One region of the Bradyrhizobium sp. SZCCHNR1002 genome, then DNA from elsewhere that is predicted to be linked to it. Evidence: predicted binding sites of a transcription regulator. Region 1 holds the regulator's gene; each other region holds the start of a gene.
What was found. The regulator PhoB, encoded in region 1, activates phosphate uptake and scavenging genes when phosphate is short. The targets are predictions, from matches to a motif close to TGTCATNNANCTGTCAT.
Positions count from the first base shown of each region.

Region 2: a site for PhoB is predicted at 6,000-6,016, ahead of phnF (phosphonate metabolism transcriptional regulator PhnF). Genes of this name have one in related genera too.
Region 3: a site for PhoB is predicted at 3,492-3,508, ahead of QX108_RS09265 (YbhN family protein). Genes of this name have one in related genera too.

Region 1 is NZ_JAUHIS010000002.1:484,973-492,562, reverse strand. It holds gene pstA (phosphate ABC transporter permease PstA) at 1-297, shown strand, start outside; gene pstB (phosphate ABC transporter ATP-binding protein PstB) at 294-1,115, shown strand; gene phoU (phosphate signaling complex protein PhoU) at 1,144-1,860, shown strand; gene phoB (phosphate regulon transcriptional regulator PhoB) at 1,877-2,584, shown strand; gene QX108_RS14670 (trypsin-like serine protease) at 2,725-4,041, shown strand; gene QX108_RS14665 (HoxN/HupN/NixA family nickel/cobalt transporter) at 4,219-5,313, shown strand; gene QX108_RS14660 (HupU protein) at 5,327-6,343, shown strand; gene QX108_RS14655 (nickel-dependent hydrogenase large subunit) at 6,340-7,590, shown strand, end outside.
Region 2 is NZ_JAUHIS010000001.1:2,379,464-2,387,053, reverse strand. It holds gene phnE (phosphonate ABC transporter, permease protein PhnE) at 1-468, shown strand, start outside; gene QX108_RS10595 (ABC transporter substrate-binding protein) at 627-1,634, shown strand; gene QX108_RS10590 (ABC transporter permease) at 1,687-2,502, shown strand; gene QX108_RS10585 (ABC transporter permease) at 2,507-3,292, shown strand; gene QX108_RS10580 (ABC transporter ATP-binding protein) at 3,298-4,350, shown strand; gene QX108_RS10575 (phosphodiesterase) at 4,358-5,200, shown strand; gene phnF (phosphonate metabolism transcriptional regulator PhnF) at 5,237-5,962, opposite strand; gene phnG (phosphonate C-P lyase system protein PhnG) at 6,082-6,537, shown strand; gene phnH (phosphonate C-P lyase system protein PhnH) at 6,537-7,148, shown strand; gene QX108_RS10555 (carbon-phosphorus lyase complex subunit PhnI) at 7,152-7,590, shown strand, end outside.
Region 3 is NZ_JAUHIS010000001.1:2,070,278-2,077,867, reverse strand. It holds gene QX108_RS09270 (hypothetical protein) at 207-2,153, opposite strand; gene QX108_RS09265 (YbhN family protein) at 2,246-3,337, opposite strand; gene QX108_RS09260 (ferritin-like domain-containing protein) at 3,709-4,215, shown strand; gene QX108_RS09255 (hypothetical protein) at 4,290-4,721, opposite strand; gene QX108_RS09250 (hypothetical protein) at 4,771-5,355, shown strand; gene QX108_RS09245 (YdcF family protein) at 5,616-6,203, shown strand; gene QX108_RS09240 (class I SAM-dependent methyltransferase) at 6,228-6,851, shown strand; gene QX108_RS09235 (universal stress protein) at 6,901-7,326, opposite strand; gene QX108_RS09230 (histidine phosphatase family protein) at 7,379-7,590, opposite strand, start outside.

The DNA of each region.
Region 1 (7,590 bases):
CGCCGCATCGCCTACCGCGCGGCGCGCTCGGGCCTCATCACCGGCGTGTTGCTGGCGACCGCCCGCGTCGCCGGCGAGACCGCGCCGCTGTTGTTTACCGCGCTGTCGAACCAGTTCTGGAGCCTCAACCTCTCCAAGACGATGGCGAACCTGCCCGTCACCATCAACAATTTCGTCCAGAGCCCGTATGCCTATTGGAAGCAGCTGGCCTGGAGCGGAGCCCTTCTCATCACTCTGGCCGTGCTCGCTTTGAACGTCGGTGCACGCATTCTCGGCGCCGAGAGGAAAACGAAATGACCGAACTGTCCGTCTCCGTCAGTCAGCCCAATCACGCGCTCCACGGCCAGTCGCTCCCCGAGGCGCCGGCCAAGGTAACCGCGCGCAACCTGAATTTCTATTACGGCGATCATCACGCGCTGAAGAACATCAACCTGACGCTGGGCACCAACCGCGTCACGGCGTTCATCGGTCCGTCCGGCTGCGGCAAGTCCACCCTGCTGCGCATCTTCAACCGGATGTACGACCTCTATCCGGGCCAGCGCGCCACTGGCCAGCTGATGCTCGACAACACCAACATTCTCGATCCCAAGCTCGACCTCAATCTGCTGCGCGCGCGGGTCGGCATGGTGTTCCAGAAGCCGACGCCGTTCCCGATGACGATCTACGAGAACATCGCCTTCGGCATCCGGCTCTATGAGAAGATCTCGAAGTCCGAGATGGACGACCGCGTCGAGAAGGCGCTGCGCGGCGGCGCGCTGTGGAACGAGGTCAAGGACAAGCTCAACGCCTCCGGCCTGTCGCTGTCCGGCGGCCAGCAGCAGCGCTTGTGCATCGCCCGCACAGTCGCCGTCCGGCCCGAGGTGATCCTGTTCGACGAGCCGTGCTCGGCGCTCGACCCGATCTCGACCGCCAAGGTCGAGGAGCTGATCCAGGAGCTCGCGGAGAACTATACGATCGCGATCGTGACCCATAACATGCAGCAGGCGGCGCGCGTCTCCGACAAGACCGCCTTCATGTATCTCGGCGAGCTGATCGAGTTCGACGAGACCAGCAAGATCTTCACCTCGCCGAGCGATCGGCGGACCCAGGACTACATCACCGGCCGGTTCGGCTGACGCCGACAGCATTCTTCAGGAGATCAACATGGCCAGTGAACATACCGCCAAGGCGTTCGACAGCGATCTGCAGGATCTCACCCGGCTGGTGTCGGAGATGGGCGGCCTCGCCGAGCGGCTGATCGTCGATTCCGTCGACGCGCTGGTGCGGCGCGACGTGGCGCTCGGCCAGAAGGTGGTCGCCGCCGACGCCGAGGTCGACAAGCTGCAGCGCATCATCGAGGAGCGCGCGGTGCTGACGATCGCCCGCCGCCAGCCGATGGCCGTCGATCTGCGCGAGATCGTCGGCGCCATGCGCGTCGCCACCGATCTGGAGCGGATCGGTGACCTCGCCAAGAACATCGGCAAGCGCGTCGCCGCGCTGGAGAGCGACTTCCATCCGCTCAAGCTGATCCGCGGCCTGGAGCACATGACCGACTTGGTGCAGTCGCAGGTCAAGACGGTGCTGGATGCCTATGCCGCGCATGATTTGCCGGCGGCGATGACGGTCTGGAAGGGCGACGAGGAGGTCGATGCGATCTGCACCTCGCTGTTCCGCGAGCTCCTCACTTATATGATGGAGGACCCGCGCAACATCTCGTTCTGCATCCACCTGATGTTCTGCGCCAAGAACATCGAGCGGATCGGCGACCACGCCACCAACATCGCTGAGACGGTTTTCTATATGATCGAGGGCCAGCAGATCATGGACAAGCGCCCGAAGGGCGACATGACCAGCTTCGCGACCACGATCCCCGGCAACTGAGAAAGACGATTTCGACATGGGCGCGCGAATTCTGGTGGTTGAGGACGAGGAGGCGCTGACGACGCTGCTGCGCTACAACCTCGAGGCCGAAGGCTACGAGGTCGAGACCGTGGCGCGCGGCGACGAGGCCGACACGCGGCTCAAGGAGCGCGTGCCCGATCTGGTCGTGCTCGACTGGATGCTGCCGGGCCTGTCCGGCATCGAGCTGTGCCGGCGGCTGCGGGCGCGGTCCGAGACCAAGCAGCTGCCGATCATCATGCTCACCGCCCGCGGCGAGGAGAGCGAGCGTGTGCGGGGGCTTGCGACCGGCGCCGACGACTACATCGTCAAGCCGTTCTCGGTGCCGGAGCTGCTGGCGCGCGTGAAGGGCCTGCTGCGGCGGGCGAGCCCGGAGCGGCTCGCGACCGTGCTGTCCTATGGCGACATCGAGCTCGACCGCGAGAAGCGCCGCGTCGCGCGCTCGGGCCGGCCGATCGACCTCGGCCCGACCGAATACCGTCTGCTCGAATTCTTCCTCGAGCATCCCGGCCGCGTGTTCAGCCGCGAGCAGTTGCTCGACAGCGTCTGGGGCCGCGACATCTATATCGACGAGCGCACCGTCGACGTGCACATCGGCCGTCTGCGCAAGCTGCTCAATCCGGGTCGCGAGCAGGATCCGATCCGCACCGTGCGCGGCGCGGGCTATGCGCTGGACGATCGGTTCGCCAAGAGCGAGCAGGCATAAGGAGCGGCAGATGTGAGGGACGTGCAGGTGTGAGAGGCGAGCAGGCCGGATTAAGGACACCGCGGTCCGCTTTCCGCCACGCCGCCGCCGTCTTGATCGAGTGTGCTGAGCGGCCCGTGTTTTGGTTCCAGCGGACGCCCTTGCTCAAGACGATCATCACAAGTCTTGCCGTGCTGCTCGGCAGCCTGGCCGGTGCACCGGCCGCCGAGCTCGAAGACGCCGTCGCCGCCGCCGGAAACGGCCAGCATGACGTTGCGCTGCGCCGCCTGCTGCCGCTCGCCGCCAAGGGCGATGCGCGGGCGCAGTTCGACGTCGGCTTCATGCACGCCTTCGGCTGGGGCCAGCCGCGCAATGCGGCCGAGGCGCTGGCATGGTATCGCAAGGCGGCGGACCAGGGCCTCGCCGTCGCCCAGCACTATCTCGGCATCGCCTACGTCAACGGCGAGGGTGTCGCGAGCAACTACGGCGAAGCCGGCCGCTGGTTCAGCCGCGCTGCAGCCCAAGGCTTCGCCCAGTCGCAATACATGCTCGGTCTGATGATGCTCGACGGCCGCGGCGTGAGCCAGGACCTCGTGCAGGGCTATGCCTGGCTGGTGATGGCCGGCCGCAACGGCGTGCGCTCGGCCGGCCGCGACGTGCAGCGGGTCAAGCTGACCGAGGCGCAGCGTGTCCAGGCGCAGGCGATGATCGCGAGCTGGAAGCCCAGATTCGAATCGACGGATGCCGGGGTGGCCAACCCGCGTCCCGAGCAGTTGCTCGGACTCGACCGGCACATCGGCGAGGTCGTGGACCCGACCTCCTGGCCTGCCTCGTCGATCGGCGTCGTCACCGTGGCGCAGTATTCGACCGGCGGCTGGTGTACCGGCACTCTGATCGCGCCGCGCGTCGTGCTCACCGCCGCGCATTGCGTGTTCAACGGGCTCGCGCAGGTCAATCCCGGCAACGTCCGCTTCCTGGCCGGCATGAACAGGGGCACGCCGGCCGCCTCATCGATCGCCGAACGGCTGATCGTCGCGCCCGAGTTCGTTCCGACCCAGCACGACCGATGGTCGCTCGACCGCTCCCCGGCCGATTGGGCGCTGATCATCCTGAAGGACGCGCTGCCGTCGAAGCCGGTGGCGGTGAGGGCGCTGAGCCGTGAGGAGCTGGTCGCCGCAACCAGGGCCGGCACCATCTCCGAGATCGGCTATGGCCAGGAGCGGCGCTATTCGCCGACCGGCCAGCGCAATTGCAGCGCGGGGATGACCAAGGACGCCAAGCTGCTGACCGTGCATTGCCTGGCCAATTTTGGCTATTCGGGCTCGCCGATCATGGCCGAGATCGGCGGCGAGCCGGCCGTGGTCGGCATCTTCTCGGCGTTCCACGAGGAGACCCGGCTAATGTTCGCCGCGCCGGCAAGCCACTTCGAGGCGACCGTGCGGCGCGAGATCGCCGCGCAGAGCGCCTCGGCGCGGTGAGGGGAGAACGGCGGAGGCGGCAGCCACTGGTCAAGGTTTGTGCGTGACCGGATAGCGGGTTGCCAAGGGAGGGGGGCTGGTCTGGGAAGCACTGTCCCGCACGGCTGGATTCGAGATGATTCTCGCTGGTGGACACTGCTCTTGCCGAATGGCGCGGGTCTTGCTCTCCTAGTGAGTATGACAATTTTTCCGATTGATCATCCTCACCCCGCCCGCCGGATCCCAGCCTGGTTCACGGGGGCGGGTGGCTCGACCGTCGCGCTGCTCGCCGGCCTCGTTCTGGCCAACGCGCTTGCCTGGGCGTGGGCCTTCGCGCTCTACGCCGACCGGCCCGCGATCGTCGGCACGGCGCTGCTGGCCTGGCTGCTCGGCCTCAGGCACGCGGTCGACGCGGACCACATTGCCGCCATCGACAACGTCGTGCGCAAGCTTGTTCAGGATGGCGACAAGCCGCGCGCTGCAGGACTCTACTTCGCCCTCGGCCATTCGAGCGTCGTGGTGATCGCGACCATCGTGGTGAGCCTCGTTGCCGGCGCTGACCTGTTGAGCGAGCAGAGTACGATCCGGGCAATCGGCGGAACGATCGGAACGTCGGTCTCGGCAGGCTTTCTGCTGCTGATCGCGGTCGTCAATCTGGTGCTGTTCGTGAAGCTCTGGCGCCGCGCGGCCCAGCCGAACGCCGGCGGCGCCGGAGGTGGCATCCTGATTCGCCTGTTGCGACCCGTGCTTCGCATCGTCTCCCGCGCCTGGCACATGTACCCGCTCGGCTTCCTGTTCGGGCTTGGCTTCGACACTGCCAGCGAAATCGGCCTGTTGAGCCTGTCGGCGACCGAGGCGGCGCGCGGCGCGAGCCTCGCTCATGTGCTGGTGTTCCCGGTGTTGTTCGCGGCGGCGATGGCCACCGTCGATACCGCCGACAGCATGCTGATGACGGACGCCTATCGCTGGGCGCTGACCGATCCGGCCCGCAAGCGGCGCTATAATCTGGTGATCACGGGCGCGTCCGTTGCAATCGCGCTGGTGATCGGCGGCGTGGAGACCGTCACGCTGCTGGCGCCGCGGCTCGGGCTGGGGGCGATCGAGGTCGGCGACAGTCTCGGCGATCTCGGGATCGCTGCCATCGGTCTGTTCGGACTGATCTGGGCGGGATCCGCGTTGGTCAGCCGCCACCGGCGCGGTTCCGGGGGCGCCTCGGGCGACGCGCTTGCCACCGTTCGCGTCGCGGCGCTAAATCCGACGGTGATGCCAAGCGGAGCGCACGGCGCAGGATAGGGCAGACCTCACGATGGCCGGCTCGGAGGCAATGACAAGGATGCTGTGGCTGCAGGGCGCAAGCTGCGGCGGCTGCACGATGTCGATCCTGGAGAGCGGCGCGTCAGGCTGGTTCGACGAGTTGCGTCAGTCCGGTATCGATCTGATCTGGCATCCTTCCGTCAGCGAGCAGACCGGCGACGAAGTCGTCGAATTGCTGGATGCCATCCGGGACGGCCGTGAGCGGCTCGATCTGCTGGTCCTCGAGGGCTCGGTCGCACGCGGGCCTGATCTGACGGGCCGCTTCAACATGCTCGCCGGTACCAGCCGCTCGATCTATCACTGGCTGCTCGATCTGGCGCCGCTGGCCGACTACGTCGTCGCCGTCGGCAGCTGTGCGGCCTATGGCGGCATTCCCGCCGCCGGCATCAATCCGACGGACGCGGTCGGACTGCAGTTCGAGAGCAGCGACATCGGCGGCGCGCTGGGCGCCGGCTTCCGTTCCAGGCGCGGGCTGCCCGTCATCAACGTTGCCGGATGTGCGCCGCATCCGGGCTGGATCATGGAGAGCTTGCTGGCGCTCACCTCGGGCGATCTCACGGCAGATGGCCTCGACGCAGTCGGTCGGCCGACCTTCATCGCCAATCACCTCGCCCATCACGGCTGCTCGCGCAACGAGTTCTACGAGTTCAAGGCGAGCGCGGAAGTGATGTCGGAGCGCGGCTGCTTGATGGAGCATCTCGGCTGCCGCGCGACGCAGGCGGTCGGGGACTGCAATCAGCGCTCCTGGAACGGCGGCGGCTCCTGCACCAAGGGCGGCTATGCCTGCATCGCCTGCACGTCGCCCGGATTCGAGAGCGCGCAGAACTATCTGCAGACGGCCAAGCTCGCCGGCATCCCGGTCGGCCTTCCGACCGACATGCCGAAGGCCTGGTTCGTCGCGCTGGCGGCGCTGTCGAAATCGGCGACGCCACGCCGCGTGCGCGTCAACGCGACCGCCGATCATGTCGTGGTGCCGCCGAGCCGGCCCAGTGACAAGCGCAGATCATGACGCGGATCACGGTCGGCCCGTTCAACCGCGTCGAGGGTGACCTCGAGGTCAGGCTCGACATCGAGAGCGGCTGCGTCGCGCGCGCGGAGGTGACGGCGCCGCTCTACCGCGGCTTCGAGCAGATCCTCGAAGGACGTCCGCCCCTCGACGCGCTGGTGATCGCGCCGCGCATCTGCGGCATCTGCTCGGTCTCGCAGTCGATCGCCGCAGCCAACGCGCTGCGTCAGGCGATGGACGTTGTGCCGGCGCCCAATGGCACCCTCGCGACCAACATCGCGCATGCGGCTGAGAACGCCGCCGATCATCTCACCCACTTCTACATTTTCTTCATGCCGGACTTCGCCCGCGACGCCTATGCTGGGCACGCCTGGCACGACGTGGCGGCCGAGCGTTTCACTGCGACGAAGGGCACGGCAGCGCGCGAGGCGCTGCCGGCGCGGGCGCGGCTGCTGGAGATCATGGGCGTAATCGCCGGAAAATGGCCGCACAGCCTCGCGTTCCAGCCCGGCGGCACGACGCGGGCGATCGAGCTCGGTGAGCGCGTCCGGCTCAACGCCATCGCCGCGTCGTTCCGCGCCTTTCTCGAACGCGTGGTGTTTGCCGATACGCTCGAGAACGTGCTGGCCTTGTCGACACCGGACGAGCTCGATCAGTGGCGGGACGGCCGCAGCGGTGACTTCGCGCAGTTCCTGCGCATCGCGGACGCGCTCGATCTCGCCAAGCTCGGCCGCGGTCCGGGGCTGCTGATGAGCTTCGGCGCCTATCACGACGCCGACCGCGCTCTTTTCCGGGCCGGCCTGCGCACGCGCGACGGCCAGATCGAAACCTTGCCGGCGGACCGGATCACGGAAGACGTGTCGCACGCCTGGATGCGCGAGACTTCGCTCGATCCGGCCGAGAGTCGCACGCTGCCGGACGCCGACAAGGCGGACGCCTACAGCTGGTGCAAGGCGCCGCGCCTGGCCGGCCAGCCGGTTGAAGTCGGTGCCCTCGCGCGACAGGCGGTCGATGGTCGGAAGCTGATCGCCGCGCTGCTCGCGGTGGACGGCAGCAACGTCCGCAACCGCGTGATCGCCCGGCTGATCGAGACGGCGCAGCTCGCGCTCTCGATCGAACGCTGGATCAAGGCGCTGCGCCTCAACGAGCCGTTCTGCGTGACCGGCGGCGAGGTGCTCGACGGCAGCTTCGTCGGGCTCGTGGAGGCCGCGCGCGGCAGCCTCGGCCATTGGCTTGCGGTGCGCTCCGGC
Region 2 (7,590 bases), on a different contig from region 1:
TTCGACACCATCCGCGGCGTCGACACGCTGATCTGGGCGCTGGTCTGGATCAACGTCGTCGGTCTCGGGCCTTTCGCGGGCGTGCTCGCAATCGCGGTGTCCGACTTCGGCGCCCTCGGCAAGCTGTTTTCGGAGGCGATGGAGGGCGCCGACCGCAAGCAGGTCGAAGGCGTGCGCGCGGCCGGCGGCAATGCGCTGCACGAGATCCGCTTTGGCCTGCTGCCACAGGTGCTTCCGGTCATTGCGGGTCAGGTACTCTACTTCATCGAATCAAATACGCGCTCGGCGACGATCATCGGCATCGTCGGCGCGGGAGGCATCGGGCTGCAGCTAGCGGAGCAGATTCGCGTCCTGGAGTGGCAGAAGGTGTCGTTCCTGATCCTCATGATCCTCGTCGCCGTCGCCGCGATCGACTGGATCTCCGGCAAGCTGCGCTTCGCGATCATCGGCCGTCGGGCTGTTGCTTGAACCGATAGGCATCTGAAGGTTGCGATCGTTCGTGTGCAAGCGATCAGGGTGCAGCATGCCCTGTGTGCGCTGCAATCGCTGTCGCAAATCCTTCATGGGCCGTCTTTAGGGGAAGCTTCGGAACTGGCCGTGATGCCAGGAATACGGAGTCTGTCTTCATGAAGGTCACCCGCCTCGTTCTCGCTCTGCTCGCGCTGTGTGTCGTCGCGTCGTGGCACCCGGCCAAGGCCGCGGACGTCATTTGCTACAACTGCCCGCCGGAATGGGCCGACTGGGCCTCGATGCTCAAGGCGATCAAGACCGATCTCGGCTACGACATTCCACATGACAACAAGAATTCCGGCCAGGCGCTGGCGCAGATCCTCGCTGAGAAGAGCAATCCCGTCGGCGACATCGGCTATTTCGGCGTCACCTTCGGCATGAAGGCTAAGGCGCAGGATGCGCTGGAGGCCTACAAGCCCGCGAATTGGGATCAGGTCCCCGCCGGCCTCAAGGACGCGGACGGCTATTGGACCACGATCCACTCGGGTACGCTCGGCCTGTTCGTGAACAAGGACGCGCTCGGCGGCAAGCCGGTTCCTGCCTGCTGGAAGGATCTGCTCAAGCCGGACTACAAGGGCATGGTGGGCTATCTCGATCCGAGCTCGGCGGCCGTTGGCTATGTCGGCGCCGTCGCGGTCAACCTCGCGCTCGGCGGTACGCAGGCCAATTTCGATCCGGCTCTGGGCTTCTTCAAGGACCTGCGCAAGAACGATCCGATCGTGCCGAAGCAGACGTCCTATGCACGCGTCGTCTCGGGCGAGATCCCGATCCTGTTCGACTACGACTTCAACGCCTACCGCGCGAAGTATACCGAGAAGGGCAATTTCGAGTTCGTCATTCCCTGCGAAGGTTCGGTGGTCTTCCCGTATGTCGTCGGCCTCGTGAAGAACGCCCCCGACAAGGACAAGGCGAAGAAGGTCATGGATTATCTGTTGTCCGACAAGGGCCAGGCGATCTGGACCAATGCCTATCTGCGTCCCGCGCGCCCCATCGAGCTGCCGGACTCGGTGAAGAGCAAGTTCCTGCCGGACAGCGATTATGCCCGTGCCAAGAGCGTGAACTGGGGCGACATGGAGGCCGCGCAGAAGGGCTTCGTGGATCGCTACCTGTCCGAGGTCCGCTAAAGGAGTGCCGCGCCTCCGCCGGAGACGCTCCGGCGGAGGTGCAATCAATTCCATGTCTCACAATTCCTTCGTCCGTCTCTGTCTGCTGCCGCTCGCGGCGGTCACGGCAGCGTTCTTCCTGTTGCCGATGGCGAGGCTGCTCCTCACCGGCGCAGAAGGACCGCGTGGGCTGGCCGAGTATCTCGCGATCATCCTCGAGCCGCGCTATCGGACGACCCTGCTCAACACGCTGGTGCTGGCGGCGGTAACGACGGTCGCGACCTTGATCATCGCGACCATCGCGGGCCTGTTTCTGCAACGGCACCGCTTTCGCGGCCGTGCGATCCTGGTCGCGATCCTGACGTTTCCGCTCGCCTTCCCCGGCGTCGTGGTCGGCTTCATGATCATTCTTCTGGCCGGCCGCCAGGGGCTGATCGGGGAAGTCTCGTCCAGGCTCACGGGAGACAAGCTCGTGTTCGCCTATTCGATCCATGGGCTGTTCCTGGGCTACCTCTACTTTTCGATCCCGCGCGTGATCCTCACCATCATGGCTGCGGCGCAGAAGCTGGATCCCGGTCTGGAGGAGGCGGCCCGATCGCTCGGCGCGAGCCCATGGGCCGTGCTGCGCGACGTGATCCTGCCGGCACTGACGCCGGCGCTGATCGCGTCCGGCGCGATCGCGTTCGCGACGGCGATGGGCGCGTTCGGAACGGCATTCACCTTGGCGACGAACATCGATGTGCTGCCGATGCTGATCTATACCGAGTTCACGCTGGCGGGAAACCTGGCCACCTCGGCGGCGCTCTCGGTCGGCCTTGGCGTGATGACCTGGCTCATGCTGGCGCTGGCGCGCTCCTTCGCCGGCAGCTCGGTGGCGGCGGCAGGGTAGGCTCGTGCGCAACAGTATCATCTTCATCCTTCAACTGCTGTTCACGCTGCTCGTCGCTGCCTTCCTGGCCGTGCCGGCGGCGCTGTCGATCGCCGCTGGCGTCACGGTCAACTACTTCCGCGGCATTCAGTCCGGCATCACGCTGCAATGGGTTGCCCAGGTCTGGGAGCTCTACGCCGGCACGATCATGGCATCGATCCTGATTGCGCTGGGCACCCTGGCAGTCACGCTCGTGGTCGGTATTCCCGCCGCCTATGCGCTGTATGTTCGCGGCGGACGGCTGGCACGGCTGGTCGAGGAGATCATCACCTTGCCGCTCGCCATTCCCGGACTCGCCATCGCGCTCGCGCTGCTGCTGACCTATGGCGGCTTCGGAAGCTTCCGCCGCTCATGGCTATTCATTCTCGCCGGTCATGTGATCTTCACGATGCCGTTCATGGTCCGGTCCGTCATGGCGGTATTCGCGACGATCGACGTCAAATCGCTCGATGAGGGCGCCGCATCCGTCGGGGCCGCGCCATGGCGGCGCTTCATCGACGTCATCGTTCCCAATGCCGCCCCCGGCATTCTGGCTGGCAGCCTCATGGTGGTGACGTTGTCGCTCGGAGAGTTCAACCTGACCTGGATGTTGCATACGCCGTTGACCAAGACCCTGCCGGTCGGCCTCGCCGACAGCTACGCATCGATGCGGCTGGAGGTCGCGTCCGCCTATACGCTGATCTTCTTCGTGATGATCATTCCGCTGCTGGTGGCCATGCAATGGATCGGCGAGAGAGGAAACCTGCGGTGAGCACGATGACCCGGCATGGAGCCGCGCTGAAGGTGGAGAACTGCGGCAAGACCTTTGCCGACGGGACGTGCGCGCTGGCGCGCGCCACGCTGGACATCGCGCAGAGCGAGACGCTGGTGCTGTTGGGGCCGTCCGGCTGCGGCAAGACCACCCTGCTGCGGATCGTGGCCGGGCTGGAAAATCCCGATGCGGGCGGACGCGTGCTGTTCGACGGCAAGGACCTGACGAGGCAGCCGATCGAGAACCGCAACGTCGGCATGGTGTTTCAGTCCTATGCGCTGTTCCCCAACATGACGGTCGCCGACAATATCGGCTACGGGCTCAAGATCCGCGGCGTGAAGAGGGCTGAACGGGCCGCGCGGGTCGCCGAACTCGTGGTCCTGACAAATCTGGGCGGGCTCGAAGATCGCCGCATCGATCAACTCTCGGGTGGCCAGCGCCAGCGTGTCGCGCTCGCACGTGCGGTCGCCATCCGGCCGAGCGTGCTGCTGCTCGACGAGCCGCTCACGGCGTTGGATGCCGCCCTGCGCGAGCGGCTCCGCGGTGAGCTCAACAGCCTGCTGCGCACGCTCGGGATCACGGCGATCTACGTCACGCATGACCAGGACGAAGCCATGGAGCTCGGCGACCGCATTGTCGTCATGCGCAAGGGCGCCATCGCCCAGATCGGGACGCCGCAAGAGATCTATTTCACCCCAGCCGATCGCTTCGTAGCGGAGTTCGTCGGCGCGGCCAACATCATCGAGGCACCGATCGACGGCGGCCACCTCGTTCTGCCGGGCGGACGACTGCCGGTCGCCGATCCCGCGCCGCGCAGCCAGGCCGTTGCGATGGTTCGACCGGAAACGATTGGCATTGTCGAGGCCGCGGCATCGGAGCTGACCGGCGTCGTCCACAGCGTCCGTTTTGCCGGCGACCGGCAGCGGATCATCGTTCGCGGCGCGGCCTCCATTCCACTCACCGTGGATGCGCCGAATACGATCAAGGTCCACGCCGGGGAGCGCATCGGACTGTCGATTGAGCCGAATTCCATTCGTCTGCTGCCAGCGGAAGGTTGATCATCTCATGACCAAGAACGCGGTCAACATTGCGCAGATTTCAGACCTCCACATCAAGGCGCCCGGTCGGCTGGCCTATCGTCGTGTCGACACGGCGCGCGCGCTCGCGCGATGCATCACGGAGCTCAACCGGTTTGAGCCAAAGCTCGACCTGGTGGTGATCTCGGGGGATCTCGCCGACACGCCGTCACCGGCCGAGTACGATCATCTCAAGGATCTGCTTGCCGAGCTCCGGATTCCGTTCGCTGCCGTGCCCGGCAATCACGATTCACGCGAGTTGATGCGAGTGGCGTTTCCGGACGCATCTCATGATCACCCCTCGGGTCCGCTGAATCGGCATGTGGAATTGGCCGATCTCGATCTGCTGTTGCTCGATTCCAGCGTGCCCGGCCATCCGCATGGTGAGATCGATCAGGCGAGTCTGCAATGGCTCGATGCCAAGCTCTCTGCTCGTGCCGACAAGCCGGCCCTGCTGTTTCTGCACCATCCGCCATTTTCGACCGGCATCGGTCACATGGACCGGCAGAACCTGCGCAATGCTGCGCATCTCGCAGCCATCCTCACGCGTCACCCGCGGGTGCAATTGATCGGATGCGGTCACGTCCATCGTGCAGCGCTGACCCGGTTTGCCGCAATCCCCTGCACGATCTGCCCGGCGCCGAACCATGCCGTGGCACTGGATCTCGCCGAGATGCAATCGCCATCCTTCCGCATCGAGCCTCCAGCCTTTCACCTTCATGCCTGGTTTCCAGGGCCGGGATTCGGAACGATCGTCACGCATCAGGTGCCCATCGGGGATTTCGACGGGCCGCATCCGTTCTTCAATCAAGACGGCACGCTCATCGACTGAGCGCCCCGAGGTCGAGAACATGGCGACGGTTTCGCCCTAGCTCTCGACCTCGAACGTCACACGCTCCGCAGCGAAGCGCGAGCGTTTGCTGACGAGCGGCGTCCCGTCGGCGTCGATGTCGGTGCTGTCGACGACCAGGACCGGACGCCCCAGCGCGAGGTCGAGGCGGGACGCGTCGCTGGCATCGGCGATCGCTGCCGTGATCCTGGTCGCACCGCGGCGATAGTCGCGGATGCCGTAATGCGCGAGCAGCGCCGTCATCGAGCGGGTCGCGGCGAACACCCGCCCTGCGTCGGGAAATCGCTCGGCCGAGAGCCAGGAGGTGCTGACGCAGATCGGCGTCTTGTCGGCGAAGCGCAGCGCATCGATGCGCGCCAACGGAGCACCCGTCTTCAATCCCAGCAGTCGTGCGAGGTCGCGCGTCGCGGATTCCTCCGAGGCCGCGATCAGCTGCCCGCGCGGCTCACGACCGCCCGCGCCGACGATCTCCGAGAATCGGGTCCGCGATCGCAGCGGATAGGACAGGCGCGGGGCTTCCACATAGGTGCCGCTGCCGCGCTCGGCGCGGACGAGCCCGCGTTCCGCGAGGGTCGCCAGCGCCCGCCGGACCGTGTGGCGGTTGACGCGGTAGGTCTCCGCGATCTCGGTCTCGCCCGGCAGGCGCGTACCGGCCGCGAAGCGGCCATCGGCAATGTCGCGCTCGATGCCGTCGGCCACCCGCCGCCACAGCGCGACGCCAGATCCGGCGTCCGGCATGCTCATCGCAGCTCCCTGCGTCGTGTTGTGAAAATCACGTCCATGTCATCAAACAGTCATGGCGCTCTCTTATCGAGTTGTCTAGTATCATAGACAACTTGATGCAGGCAAGATCGAGAATGGCGATGAGCGGCGATACGGCGTTGCAGGAGAAGCGGCGGGACGCAATGAAGGTGCTGTCGCACGTTGCGGCCGCCGAGATCGAGAATAGGATGGCCGCGCTGCCGGTGCCGCCCTACCAGGATCTGCGTGCCCCCGAAAGCGGTCTCGTGATGGTTCGTGGCCGTATCGGCGGCGATGGCGCGCCGTTCAATCTCGGTGAGGCGACGGTGTCTCGCGCGGCTGTTCGTCTGCAGGGCGGGCAGGTGGGGTTTGGCTATGTCCTCGGGCGCGACGGCGGCAAGGCGCGCCTGATCGCGCTGTGCGACGCCTTGCTTCAATCGTCCGATCACGCCAAGGCAATCGAGAGGGAGGTCGTTGCGCCCCTGCGGGCGCAGATGCAACAGGAGCGGGATCGAAGCGCCGCCGAGGCCGCGGCGACGCGGGTCGATTTCTACACGATGGTGCGGGGAGAAGGGTGATGACGGCAATGACTGTCGAGCTGCAGCCCGGCTTTGCCGACAAGGTTCTGTCGGCGCAATCGACCTTCCGCATGGTGATGGAGGCGATGGCGCGTCCCGGACAGGTGGTGTCGGTCGACGACGGCGCCGGCCGGCCAACGTCGATGGCGGCCGGCGTTGCGGCGATCGCCCTGACCTTGCTGGACCAGGATACGCCGCTCTGGCTCGATGCGGCCTTCGCGCGCGCGCCCGATGTCGGAGCCTGGCTGAAATTTCACACCGGCGCGCCGGTCGTGACGCGCCCAGAGCTGGCAAGTTTCGCACTCGTGGCGGCGCCCGACGCGCTGCCTGATCTCGCGTCCTTTGCTCTGGGGACGCCGGAATACCCGGACCGGTCGACAACCCTGATCCTGCAGGTGCCGAGCCTTTCTACGGGGCCGACGTTCCACCTGCGTGGTCCTGGGATCGATGGCGTGACCTCGCTCGCGGCGACGATCGAGCCGCGCGATCTGCTCGCGCGACTGTCAATCAACGAGGCGCTGTTCCCGCGCGGGATCGACGTCATTCTGGTCGACGATCAATCGTTGGTCGCGATCCCGCGCACGACGCGTCTCTCACCTGCAGGAGCTTAGCGGATGTATGTGGCGGTCAAAGGCGGCGAGCGCGCCATCGAGAACGCACACCGGCTGCTGGCGCATGAGCGCCGCGGCGACAGGAGCGTGCCCGAGTTGTCGCTTGCGCAGATCTCGGAGCAGCTCGGACTCGCGGTCGATCGCGTCATGAGCGAGGGTTCGCTGTATGATCGCGAGCTGGCAGCTCTTGCCATCAAGCAGGCGCGCGGCGATCTCATCGAGGCGATCTTCCTGGTGCGCGCCTTCCGTGCGACCCTGCCGCGCTTCGGTGCGACCGAGCCGGTCGACACCGGCGAGATGCGCGTGCAGCGGCGCGTATCGTCCACCTTCAAGGACATTCCCGGCGGGCAAGTGCTGGGCCCGACATTCGACTACACGCACCGGCTGCTCGATCCGGCTCTGGCCGAGGCAGGCGATCCCGAGGCGCCGGCCCTTGCGTCGA
Region 3 (7,590 bases), on a different contig from region 1:
GGAAAAGGGAAATGAAATTCTTTCGTCCGGCGGGACTGGACAAGGGTGATCCGTCTGAGACCGCACGCGAATTTAATCTCCCGGCGCAGCCCGTCGCAGCCTGATCAGGATGCGCGAGGCTCTGTTAGTTCGATCCGCGGTGGCGACATCACGCCCGACGGGCGACTCGCTGAGATCGGTGGCGAGATGCCGGTCCGGCCGGCATGCTACTGCCTGACCACGCCTGCCGGCGGCAGCGGCTGGATGGTGACGTTGGCTTCGACCGCATCGAGGTTGAGCACTTGTGCGGCGGCCGGAAACGCCGCGTCGGCCATCGCCGCGTGGCCTTCGGCGGTCGGGTGCACGGCGCCGCCATAGACCGCGGACAGCACGCCCCAGCTCGCATCGTGGATGTCGGCAGGCTGCATCGCCGCCGGCAGCCCTTGCGGATAGGTCATGGCCGAGAAGTAGCTGTCATTGGCGTCGCGGATCCAGCGGGCGCGCGGCAGATAGGGCCGATACTCGCTGGCGCCGCGGCCGCACAGCAGCGGCTCGTTGGCGGCGCTGACGATGTTCGAGTCGAAGCTCTCGCCATTGGCGGAGAAGCATTCGCGGTCGAACGGCGGATCCTGCGGCGAGCGGGCGCAGAAGCCATGATCGGCGAACCCGGCCTGATGCGCATCGACGAATGTCATCCGGTCGGCACGCGGGTCGCGGCAGAGGATGCCGGCGGTGCACTGCGCGAGCCCGCGCAATGTCGGCAGGAATTCGTTCTCGACGAAGCCGGCCACGTTGGCGAGACGCTGCGGATTGGCGTTGAAGGAGGGATGGACCTCGAAGCCGGCTGGACCGCCGCGGCAGGGCGTGCCCGGGCCGCTCAGCGCCGGGTTGCCATAGGAGGTGTAGACGACGTGCGAGAGGTCGCCGACCAGCGGCTTGAGCGCCTCGCGCAGCTTGGCAAAACCCTGCGGCAGGTCGCGCGCCAGCTCGCTGCGCGATTCCTCGACCGAGCCGATCACGCCGGAGCGCTTGAACAGCGTGCGCTCGGTGGGCGTATCGACGATGACGTCGGCGACGAGACCGGAGAAGTTGATGTCGTTGGCGCCGATCGACAGCAGCACCAGATCGAGCTTACGGTCCGGCTGGCGGCGCTTGGCCGCGGTCAACGCATCGCGCAGCTCGCCGAGCTGGCCGTTGACGCCTCCGGCGCAGGTCGCCACCGAGCGGCCGGGAAGGCATTCGCGCGCGCGCTGGCTGCCGAACAGGCCGTCGGCGATGGTGGCGCCGGTGCAGGCGAGCGGCAGATAGGTGACGGCGACGTGCGGGTAGCGCACCGCGAGCGCCAGCGCGGTGCGGGTCTGGTAGCTGTATAGCGAGCGGTGGCAGGCGGCATTGAACCAGACCGCGCTGTGCTTCTGCCAGTTCTGCAGCGTGTCCGGCGCCTCGCAGGCGCGGCCACCCTTGAAGCCGGCGCGGCTCGGCCGATAATATTGCGCGGACGGACCGCCGAGATAGGAGCGGAAGCAGAAGCCTTCGTCAGCCAGCGCGATCGGACGGTCCGGATTGCCCTCGCCGGAGGCGATGCTGTCGCCGAGCCCGGCGATGAAGACGTCGCGCACCTGGATCCCGGTCGAGACCTGCCGCGTGCCTTCCGGGCTGGTGACGTCGACGGATGCGACGGTCTGCCGGCCATAGCGGACGCGCAGATTGACCGGCTCGGCGCAGTCGAAGGTCGAGGTCTGCGGCCCATCGCCGTCGTCGAACGACCACGCGCAGGTGGCGCCGACGGGCACCGGGCCGGTCAGGCGCACCGTGACCGGATGGTCGATCGGCGTCAGATAGCTTTCCTTGACGTTGTCGCGTGTGCACGGCTCGTTGACGCGGCCTGCGAGGTCGATGCACAGCCGGTTGACGACGTTGCGCGCCCAGCCGCGGCCGTCGCTCTGGATGCTCAGTCCCTGCTCGGCGGACAGGATGGAGCGGTCGCGCGTGCTCTCGACGTGGAGCAGGAAGTCGCGCTCTTCGCGGAACAGGCGGAAGCGGTTGCGGACCTCCCAGCTGATCTGCAGCGGTGCTGCGTCCAGCTGAGCGGCAGCCTCGGTCGCGGCGAGAGGCGCGAGCAGGCCGCCCAGGACGCAGGCGGCGAGCATCGGACGAGAGAGAAATCGGGTCATACGCCAGGATTCACGTGAGCGATGGGGCGGAAATAAGAGGGCGGCTGGCAACGTCAACCGCGCCATCACAAACGGTGGTCGGAAGCGCCAAGTCAACCTTGTGAGTGGCGCTTGATCCGTTGCGGAACCGGCGCGGTTGCAGTCGCCGTTGCGCGCTTGGCGGCGATCTCGTCGGAGACGGCCGCTTGCAGCCGGCGCCGCTCCTGCCATGGCTTGACGACGTTGAGCCAGAGTTCCCGGACCCCCATGATCGAGATCGCGATGCCGAACGGGATCACGAAATACAGCACGCGGAACACCAGCAGGGTGGCAAGCAGCTGCTCGCGGCCGAACTGCGGCAGCGCCACCAGCATCGCGGCGTCGAACACGCCGATGCTGCCGGGCGCGTGGCTGGCGAAGCCGAGCAGGGTGGCGAGGATGAACACCACCGACAGCGACAGGAAATCGATCGGCGGGTTGGCGGGAACGAGCAGGTACATCGCCAGTGCGCAGAAGCCGAGATCGACCACACCGATCAGGATCTGCACGATGGTCAATGGAGCGGAGGGCAGCACCACCTTCCAGCCGTTCTGTCCGAGCTGGCGCCGGTTCTTGCCGGCATAGAGCCAGCCGAGATAGGCGAAGATGGCACCGAGGATGCCGATCGCGATCAGCTGGTTCACCGCCGGCGGCAACTGGTCCATCGCGGTGGCGGCGGCCGGATGCAGGGTCATGCCGATGCCCAGCACGAACAGGTTGCCGAGCCAGAAGGTCAGCCCCGACAGGAAGCAGATCTTGGCGACGTCGATCGCCGACAGGCCGTAATCCGAATAGATGCGGAAGCGGATGGCACCGCCGGTGAACACGGTGGCGCCGATGTTGTGGCCGATCGAATAGCTGGTGAAGGCGCTCATCGCCGCGATGCGATAAGGCACGTGTTTCTTGCCAATCGTTCGCAGCGCAAAATAGTCATAGAACGTCAGCGTGCAGAACGCGCCGACCACACATAAGGCGGCGAGCGCGATGTGACCGGGCGGGATCTCGGTCAGCGCTGTCAGGATGACGCCGCCGTCGACGCCCTTCAGCGTGCGCACGAGCGTGGTGATCGCGAAGGCGATGATCGCAAGGCTCGCTGCAATCCCCAGCCGCTTCCAGCCGATCCATTTCTTGAAGCCACGCGAGAGCGTGGTCAGCAGGCGCTGCATTCATCCTCCCGGCGGGGCGGCACTAGATCTTTGAGAAGGGACAAAACCATTGAACGATGAGGGCGGGTAATCCGTGACAGCCTGTTCCTTAAGCTAAAACGGACGCTTTGTGCAGTCCTTGACACAGCGCAGCTCCGGCGTCGATCCGCGGGTCTGTCACACTCCAGTCACATAGCTGCGGCCGCCTTAGTTCGGTCCCATTGGTTACCCGCCAAGCAAGTCACGACCGGCCGCGAGGTTCCGGCGGTCGTGTCGCCGCGGGCCGGAACAACGGACGCGTCACCCGGTTAGCCGCCCGCGGGGGTAGCGAACATGGCCACGATCGGTCGGGGAGGGCAAGCCATGTTCCGAACCAAGAGGACAAGTGGCAAATGGGACTCTTCACCAAGGACATCAAGACGATGAACGACCTGTTCGTTCATCAGCTGCAGGACATCTATTACGCCGAGAACCAGCTGATCAAAGCGCTGCCCAAGATGGCCGACAAGGCGACCGATCAGCAGCTCAAGCAGGGATTCCTCACGCATCTCGACGAGACGCGGACGCATGTGAAGCGGCTGGAGCAGGTGTTCGAGATGCACGGCATCGCGCCGAAGGCGGTCGACTGCCCGGCGATCGACGGCATCATCGAGGAGGCCGAGGAGGTCGCCGGCGAAGTCGCCGACAAGACCGTGCTCGACGCCGCCTTGATCAATGCCGGCCAGGCGGCCGAGCACTACGAGATCACCCGCTATGGCAGCCTGATCGCCTGGGCCAAGCAGCTCGGCCGCAGTGACTGCGCGGCGGTGCTGCAGAAGACGCTCGACGAGGAGAAGGCGACCGACATGAAGCTCACCAAGCTCGCCGAGACCACCATCAATTTGCGCGCGGCCAGCTGATCGCGCCGCACGACGTGATGAGGCAAAACGCCGCGCGGAAGTACCGCGCGGCGTCGTCATTTCGGAGGGGGTGATCAGCTCTTGCGCAGGGCGAAATTGGCGCCGCAGAACGCCATCAGGGCGCCCAGGCAGAGCGCGGCAAGTCCCGCCAGCACGCCGGAGGCCGACGGCACCGGGCTCGGTCCGGAGATCGCCTGGCCGATGCCGGCCAGCATCAGCACGCCGACCACGACGAGGAAGTTGCGCGCACGCTGCGGGATCTCGCCGGATACCGCGCTGTGCATGATGTTGGCGATGAAATAGCCGCTCGAGAAGCCGACCGTCGCGATCAGCCACCAGGCGATCGCCGAGCCGGCTGGCATGAAGGCACCTTCGCTCTGCCACAGGCCGCCGAGATCGAGGCCGTAGCGGGCGCCGAGCATGTGCACGGCGAGCGCCAGCAGCACGCCTGCGGCCATCGCGCCGGCCAGGATCAGGTGGCGCGGAAAATGGATCGTTTCGCTCATCGTTCGTTTGTAGGATAAGGCGCCCGACCCACGCAACAGGACCGCCCCCATTTCCGTACCGACACCATCCGATGCGCCCATCGGCTACGCCTACAAGGCGTCGCTGATCGGCTCCGCCCAGGAGTTCGAGCTGACCGAGCAGGGCCTGTCGTGGCGGTTCGCCGGCCACGCCGGGGTATGGCCCTATGCCGACATCGCCGCGATCCGGCTGTCCTACCGACCGGTGTCGATGCAGGCCAAGCGCTTCCGCGCCGAGATCACGCACCGTGACGGCCGGCGACTGAACGTCATCTCGACCACCTGGCAGACCGTGACCCTGATGGTGCCGCAGAGCGAGGCCTACAGGACCTTCATCCTTGCCCTGCATGCGCGGCTCGCAGCCGCAGGCAGCACGGCGCGGCTGACCGGCGGCCTCGGTCGTGCGGTCTATGCCGCCGCGGTGGCCGTGATGGCGGTGGTGACCGTCGCCATGGCCGCGCTTCTGGTGCGCGCGCTCGTCATCACCGAGTGGTCGGGAGCGCTGTTCCTGATCGGCTTCGCCGCGCTGTTCGCCTGGCAGGTCGGCGGCTTCGTCATCCGCAACAAGCCGCAGACCTACACTTTCGCAGCGATCCCGCCCGCGCTGCTGCCGTGATCACGGGACGTCACCGCTGGTCATCGAATGTGACCCGCGCTGGCGGCGCATCGTGCGACGATGTCGGTTGAGTCCGTCCCTACGGTCATTCCGGGGCAATCGTCGATGCGCAGACGCGAAGCGGCGGCGCGTTGACGATTGAACCCGGAATCTCGAAGTTGTTGCGCAAGACAAGCTCGGTATTCCGGGTTCAAGGCCTTGCGGCCTTGCCCCGGAATGACGGCGCGCGAGGCAGGATAGGACGCTGCTGGAGAAGCTCGATGCAGGATCGCGCGCAGCGTTGGCCCGATGCCGGTGAGATCGCCGCCATCAACGCGCAGCATTTCGCCGACACGCCGCTGCGCCCCGCCGATCTGCTGTTCGTGTTCGGCACCCGCGTCGAGGAGGAATTGCGTGCCGAGACGGCAGCCAGCCTCTGGGAGCAGGGCTGTTTCCGCCACGCCATCGTCAGCGGCGGGATCACGCCTGGCGCCGAGCTGTCGGAGTGCACGCTGATCAAGGCCGCCATGGTCAAGCGCGGCGTACCGGCGGACCTCATCCTCGAAGAGCATCACGCCATGAACACCGGCGAGAACGTCGTGTACTCGCTGCCGGTGATCGAGGCCACGCTCGGCCTCGCCAATGTCAGGACCGTCATCTGCCTCGGCAACAGCTGGACCGCGCGGCGTTATGCAATGACCCTGCAGCGGCACTGGCCGCAGGTCGAGAAGATGCTGCTGACCGTCGACGGCTTCGGCGTGCCGCGCCATCTCTGGCACACCCATCCGGAATTCCGCCGCCGCGTGCTGAGCGAGTGGGACAAGATCGAGCCGTACAAGGAGAGGGGCTTCATTGCAGAGTGGCCGTAGCAACGCCTGTACCAGGACATTTCCATGACCGAAGCAGCTCATCGCATCATCGCTCACTATGAGACCCGTGCGTTGTCGTGGGACGCCGACCGCCGCGCAGCGGCGTGGACCGATAGACCAGCCATCGACCGCTTTGTATCTCTCCTCAGACCGGTGGCGACCGTGCTTGATGTCGGTTGCGGAGGTGGCGTGCCGGTCGCAGCGCACATCGTGGGGCAGGGGTTTTCGGTCACCGGCGTCGACAGCTCTCCGACCATGATCAGCCTGTGCCGAACGCGGATGCCAGGGCAGACGTGGATCGTCGCTGACATGCGCTCGTTCACCTCAGACCAGCAGTTCGACGGCGTGCTGGCATGGGACAGCTTCTTTCATCTCGCGCACGATGATCAGCGACGCATGTTTCCGATCTTCGCAGCCTGCACGGGGCCGGGCGGCGTTCTGATGTTCAACGCCGGTCCCGCGCACGGCGAAGCGATGGGATCATATCGCGGCGATCCGCTATATCACGCGAGCCTGGATCCGTCGGAATACGAGGCGTTGTTGCATGCCAACGGCTTCGAGCCGATCACGCATGTGACGGCCGATCCTTCGAATGGCGAGCGGAGCTTCTGGCTTGCCCGCGCGGTTCGCGCCGGCGCGCTGATCTGACCAGCGTCGCTCTGGCGCCCAAGAGCTGCGGTGATGTGCTCGATCGTTGCTACGGCCTGACCACCAGCACCGAGCACTTCGCATAACGCACCACATGCCCCGCATTGCTGCCGAGGAAATACGTCCGCATCGCCGGGCGGTGCGAGGTCATGACGATCAGATCCGCCTGCACCTTGGCGGCCTCCTCGAGGATCTCGTGATAGATGCCGCCCTGGCGCACCGTGTAGCTGATGCGCTCGGCCGGGATGCCGGACTCGCGGGCCACGATCGACAGCGCTTCCTCGGCGGTCTCGCGCTGCTGGGCGTCGAAATCGGCGGGGACATATTCGGCGAGCATCACCGGCGTCATCGGCATCACGTTGAGCAGATGCACCTTGCCCTGCCACGTCTCCGCCAGCGTGGCGGCGGTCGCAATCGCCGGCTTGGCAAGGTCGGTATCGGCCAGATCGATGGGAACCAGAATCGATTTGAACATCGCGGCCTCCTTCACTGGGCGCGACCATTACGCGCTCCGCCGCGGCGGCCTGTCAATCGGAGCCCTGCTTGAGCAGCTTCGGTGTGACGAACATCAGGAGCTTGCCGCGCGCGAAGCTCACATCCCCCCAATCGTCGGTGTCGAAGTCGAAGATGGCGAGGCCGGAGGTCGGCATGTTGCGCATCAGCTCCTGGCGCGCCTCGGGATCTCCCTGGCCGGTCAGCGCCAGCGCCAGCTCATGCAGGCCGGGATTGTGGCCGACGA